DNA from 2 places in the Desertibacillus haloalkaliphilus genome. Region 2 is predicted to be linked to the other one. Evidence: riboswitches for the same ligand, from Rfam matches in the RefSeq annotation. Region 2 holds a riboswitch; the other holds the start of a gene.
What was found. Region 2 has a riboswitch for cobalamin ahead of KH400_RS11210 (ABC transporter substrate-binding protein). Riboswitches for the same ligand answer to the same signal wherever they lie in the genome.

Region 1 (3,217 bases), on a different contig from region 2:
TTTCCTTCGTTCTTCTTACTTCCATGACCGATAAATAAGACAGCGTTCATGCGTAACACATCCCTTTTCTATTTAATCTCCACAAACTTCATCAACAACGACTTGATCCGGTACATCACGGAACTTGAAGCCATTAATCTCTTGAACCCGTTTAAAAAATTTATGAAAACGCTCATTTGGTAAACCGCGCTCACGAAATTGTTCAACAACAGCCACAACGGTTTCAACAATTTGATCTGGTTCTACACCTTCGGCCACGAGCTGTGCGACATGCGCGTTTCTACCTGTACGTTTTGCTCCTAAAAAAAGGTCAAATTTTTGTCTTCGATAAATGATGCCAATGTCATCTGCCGTTGCACCGTAACAGGCCATTCCACATCCATTAATGCCAATGGTCATTGCCTTTGGTACAGACAACCCACCTAGCTTTTCCTGTAATTCCGTTGCATGAGGGATCGCATCACGCTTTTCACCATCACAAAAGTCACATGCTTTCACTTTAACAACATTGCCTATCGGTAATAACAACAGGCCCTCAGTTTTTAACCTTGACGTGATCTCATCTGGCTGATCCGTATGTACCGATATTCGCATTTCATGGTCTGGTGTATACTCAATTGTCCCTGATTCACCAACTATTTCTGCAATCGAAAGCATTTGCTGAGCGCTGATCTTTTTATTTGCAATACCTGGAGACACAGCAAATTCAAAAATCGATTGTTGCCTAAACTCATTTGAAAATTCCGATGACTGTTTATGTTCAGACTCCTTGCAACCTACTTTTGTCATAGCTTCCTCAGCTAAGTCAACGGCTGAAGCTACCTCTGCTTTTGTTTGAGATCCACCTTGGTGCATAGCCCAAGGCTCAGCTTGTTCTTGTAATCGTTGGTGCGGTTTTAATTGCTGTTCCTCGCTATCTAACGTGTATTTGCGTTGATAGCCACGCGGTGTAATCATCTTACCGTCGTACATAAACGTCGAGTTATTACCTATCACAACTGTCGTTAGCATCCCGATATCATGATCAAGCATATGTGCAAGATCAGTGATAACCACGTGTTGACGCTCGCGGTATGCACTTTTCACTAACCCGACCGGTGTATCTGGTGACCGATAGCTTAAGAGGATCTGTTGTGTTTCAACAATTTGACGAGTTCTTCGCCCACTTCTTGGATTGTATAAAGAAATGACAAAGTCCGCTTGAGCTGCAGCTTCTACACGCTTTTTAATTAATTCCCAAGGCGTTAGATGATCACTCAAACTGATCGTACAGGCATCGTGCATCACAGGTGCACCTAATAGCGACGCACAAGAATTAATCGCTGAAATTCCTGGAATAATCTCAACCCTTACGCCTGTTTCTTCCTTCCACCCTTGCTCAATGAGCACTTCATAAATCAAACCAGCCATCCCATAAACACCAGCATCGCCACTCGAGATGACCGCGACACTCCTACCTTGTTCTGCTTGCCTGACCGCCTCCTGAGCACGACTGACTTCTTCTGTCATCCCGGTACGAACAATTTCTTGATCTGTCAATAGTGGACGGATGATATCAATATATGTGTTATAACCGATAACTGCATCACTTTCCAAAATCGCCTCTTTTGCCCGAAACGTCATATGTTCCTCATTCCCAGGCCCAAATCCAATGACTAGTAATTTCCCTAGGTTCATTTCCATACAACTTCCTCCCATCTATAGACTCCAATGACTTGTTGTGACCAAACAGCATGATCACTAAACTTATTAAACATCCCTTTTTACTCAAGTTTATGAATCTCTCGTCTATTCTTCACACTCTACCTCAATGTGAGAGTATACGTACCCTTGTTAACATACTCTCTGCTACATCTAAAACGAAAAAAGCATCTCTAACCATTATTGGAAGGTTAGAGATGCTTGAATGATTGTTTACTAGTTTTTAGTATTCAACTTAGACTCTGCTCTCTAACACTTCCCTATTCCCCGTAGGTCAAACAGTGTTGTTAGAAAAGGCAGGTCTCCTGGCTTATGGTTCTCGCTCTTCTACACCTTCCCATTCGATATGAACAGTGGTTTCGCAGAGAGCAACCAATTACAGTGGCGGGTCCGCGTCGGTTTCTCACCGACTTCCCTATTAGAAGGTTACGAATCGTAACCCTCACCTTTTCCCTTAAATGAAATTGTTAACTATAACAGTATAGCAGGCGAAAAACTTTGTCAATTATTTTCATGAAATTTTCCTAAAAACTACTACTCTTGTCGAAAAATACTATTATTTTTGAATAGGGAGAGAACACTCGTGATTTCAGTCATGTGAGGTTCAAAGCGCACATTCTTCAATCTCAAAACCAAGATCCTCAATGATGTGATGATCATCCTCTACTAACTGACCCTCAGTCGTTAAATAATCACCTACAAAAATTGAATTAGCAGCATAGAGAGCTAAGGGCTGTAAGGTACGTAAATTCACTTCACGACCACCAGATACACGAATTTCTTTGGTTGGATTTATAAAGCGCATTAAAGCTAATACTTTCAACGATTTCATTGGATGTGTGCGACCGTAATTTTCAAGGGGCGTGCCTTGAATCGCATGAAGGAAGTTAACTGGAATGGAATCAGCATCAAGCTTTCGTAAGGCAAGCGCTGTTTCAACAATTTGTTCGTCCGTTTCTCCCATGCCAATAATACACCCAGAACAGGGTGACATTCCTGCATGCTTCACAGATTCGACAGTGTTTACACGATCTTCGTACGTATGAGTTGAGGTGATGTTTTCATGATTATCTTCATGGGTATTAAGGTTATGGTTATAACGATGAACCCCCGCTTCCTTTAACTTTTCTGCTTTTTCATCACTCAATAGACCTAAACAAGCGCAAATTTTTAATGGCATCGTTTCTCTAATTTCCTCGACAGCTTCTACAACTTGATTTAACTCTTGATCCGTCGGTCCACGTCCACTTGCCACAATGCAATACGTTCCTGCTTTTCGATTCATCGCTTCCTTCGCACCGGCTACGAGCGTTTCTTTATCAAGAAAGGAATACTTATCCACCGGTGCATCCGAAACAATGGATTGCGAGCAATATCCGCAATCTTCCGGACATAAACCACTTTTAGCATTAATAATCATATTTAGCTTTACTTTTTTCCCGAAGTAGTGTTTTCGCACCCGAAAAGCAGCTTGCAATAATGGTAATACTTGCTCATCTGGTGTTTGTAACACTTC
Region 2 (3,217 bases):
GATGAGGGAATAAAAGTTGATGTGCAAGATACAGGGTCAGGGATCCCGGAAGAAGATTTACCTTATGTGTTTGAACGTTTTTATAAAGCAGATAAAGCAAGAACACGTGGACGTTCGGGGACAGGCTTGGGATTAGCGATTGCCAAAAACATTGTAGAAGCTCACGGTGGACAAATATCTGTACACAGCAAAATAAATGAAGGTACGACATTTACCTTTTATCTTCCACACCGAAACGAGGAAACAGACGAAATGTAACGAATAATTTTGTTTCATACGTAACAAAAAAAAGGGATAATTCCAAATGTGACTGCGCCCCTTTGAGAAAGAATAGAAACTTTATCTATTGTTCCTAAGGTCGCGGTTGAATGGGGTCCCCTTTTTTACCGATTTGTTTAAATAATCGTTATCTGTGTAACGAAAGGCCGGCGTTAATGGATATTAACGCCGGTCTTTGTTTACTTCTCGTAGTACATGGGTAAGTTCAGGCAAGATTAATCGGTTCATAGCTAGGGACACAGCGCCACTCGAACCAGGCATTGAAAAAATGGCTGTATGTTTGCAGATGCCGGCAATTGCCCGACTTAAAATCGCTGCAGATCCAATATCTTCAGCGTAACTTAAATAACGAAACAGCTCACCAAATCCTGGAATCTCCTTATCTAATGAGTCACGAACCGCTTCATATGTCGTATCTCGAAAAGAAATTCCTGTGCCACCGTTTAAGAGCACAGCGTCAACATCATTCCGTTCAGAAGCCCTGTGTAGTAGCGATCGAATATCATCGTATTCATCCTTTACAATTTGATATTCACTTACTTCATTATTGCGATCTTCAAGCAATTTCATGATTAGTTTACCACTTTTATCGGTTTCTTTTGTTCGTGTGTCTGATACTGTAATGATCATACATTTCACTGAGCTTGCTGCTTGCTTTTTATGTTCCTCGACAGACATATTATCACTCCCTTTATAAGCGATTATTATTGCCCTCATTATACCAGATGGTTCGACAAAGGTGTCTACCGTTTCACAATTTTCTAGCAAACTACTGTTAAACAGTGACAAAAGAATGTATAATGAAACAATCAAAACAACTGAATTTATATATTTAAGGTCATTCAATATTCATGAATGTTAAAAGGGAAGTTGGTGAAAATCCAACACGGTCCCGCCACTGTAAGCGCCAGAACTGTTTACATGCCACTGTCCAACTTGGATGGGAAGGAGAATGGTTTGTTAATGCGTAAGTCAGGAGACCTGCCTTAAAGATGTGTGAATCCTTCGAGGAAAAGGTGAAACAGTTTATAGTGTTGATGGTTGTTCAACGATTATCAACCTAACTTTACTGTTTTAAGGTTCCCAAGGAGGGAGCCTTTTCTTTTTTTCATAGGTTGATACGTTCAGTTGAATGTTAGTCACCAAAGAATTGAAAAGGAGAGGAAACGTATGAAGAAATGGTATTTGCAATTGATTGTAGCAGTATTGGCTGCTGTCATGATGACAGCATGTGGAGATGGTCAAACGGATGATACCTCAGTAAATGAAGAACAACCTCAAGAACAGGCAGATCAATCAGAGGGAAGTGAAGAAGTGACTGGTGCTGAGTTCCCAGTAACAGTGACAGATGCACTTGATAATGAAGTAACATTTGAAGAAAAGCCCGAACGTATTGTTACGCTTATTCCAAGTAATACCGAAATTGCGTTTGCACTAGGGTTAGAAGACAATATTGTAGGTGTAACTGAATGGTGTAATTTTCCGGTAGAGGCACAAGAAAAAGAAGTCATCGGAGATATGAATTTTAATGTAGAAAAAGTGTTGGCCGTACAGCCTGACCTTGTATTAGGACATGCATCAAATGCGGACTCCTTAAGTGAAGGATTCAGACAGTTGGAAAACGCTGGGGTTGATGTTCTTATTGTCAATAATGCAAATTCAATTCAAGAAGTCTATGAATCGATAGAAATGATCAGCCAGGCAACTGGGACAATGACAGAAGCTGATCAGATCATCACTGAGATGCAAGAAACGATTGAAAATATCCAAGAAACAGCAGCTGCTAATGTCAGGGATGAAGACCGAGTGAAGGTATGGGTCGAAGTAGCTCCAGCACCTGAGATTTTTACAACAGGCAAAGGGACATTTATGCATGAAATGCTAGAGATTATTCAAGCTACAAATGCCGCTGAGGAAAGTGAAGGGTGGACCCAATATACTGAGGAGGAAGCTGTATCATTAAACCCAGATGTAATCATTACGACGTATGGGTTTTATATCGATAATCCGAAAGAACAGATCATGAGTAGACCTGCATGGAGTGACGTCGAAGCAGTTAAAACTGAGCGTGTGTATGATGTTGATTCGGATCAAGTTACTCGTTCGGGTCCACGTCTTGCAAAAGGGGTCGAGGAACTTGCAAAGCTCATCTATCCAGAAGTTTTTTCACAATAATATATTAGTAGCGTACCTAGTTGCCATTTTATTTTTATGTTTTTCAATTTTTGTAGGGATATCGATTGGAACGTTATCGATTCCCTTTTCCACCATTTTGACGATTTTTGGATCTGAAGTTTTACAATTACCGATTCAAACGGCAGTGGAGCCGATGCTTACAAACATTGTCATCGACATACGTGCACCGCGTGTATTGCTAGCTTTATTTGTAGGTGCCTCATTAGCGGTAGCTGGCGCTGCTTTTCAAGGTTTTTTGAAAAATCCACTAGCGGATCCCTATACGTTAGGTGTGTCATCGGGTGCGGCTGTAGGGGCTGTATTCGTATTTTTTTTAGGAATATCTCTTCCTATATTAGGTGCATTCACGTTACCTGTTGTTAGTATTGTTTCAGGCTTTGTGACATTATTTCTTGTGATTTTCTTTGCGCGCTTAGTGCAAAGATCCATGTCAGCTGAGACGATTATTCTAGCAGGTATTATCTTTAGTTCATTTCTAGGGTCATTGATCTCATTAATGGTCGCAATGACAGGAGAAGAGTTGCGGCAAATTATTAGTTGGCTCATGGGAAGTGTGGCCATGAGGGGATGGAATTACGTTTACCTCATTATTCCATTCTTTCTTTTAGGGACGTTGCTTTTACTAGCCAATAGCCGTGAATTAAATGCATTAGCATTTGGTGAAGAAACAGCAAAGCACCTTGGTGTCAATGTTCAAGTACGAAAAATGATGATTTTATTAGGGGCCTCGTTATTAACCGGC

Region 1: it holds a riboswitch for cobalamin, as region 2 does, so the genes downstream of both, cobJ (precorrin-3B C(17)-methyltransferase) here and KH400_RS11210 (ABC transporter substrate-binding protein) in region 2, are expected to answer to the same signal.

What each region holds. Positions count from the first base shown of each region.
Region 1 covers NZ_JAHPIV010000012.1:100,982-104,198, reverse strand. The annotation lists gene KH400_RS14435 (sirohydrochlorin chelatase) at 1-50, opposite strand, end outside; gene cobJ (precorrin-3B C(17)-methyltransferase) at 73-1,683, opposite strand; cobalamin riboswitch at 1,980-2,166, opposite strand; gene bioB (biotin synthase BioB) at 2,306-3,217, opposite strand, start outside.
Region 2 covers NZ_JAHPIV010000009.1:18,086-21,302, forward strand. The annotation lists gene KH400_RS11200 (ATP-binding protein) at 1-258, shown strand, start outside; gene KH400_RS11205 (MogA/MoaB family molybdenum cofactor biosynthesis protein) at 442-957, opposite strand; cobalamin riboswitch at 1,098-1,282, shown strand; gene KH400_RS11210 (ABC transporter substrate-binding protein) at 1,450-2,454, shown strand; gene KH400_RS11215 (FecCD family ABC transporter permease) at 2,417-3,217, shown strand, end outside.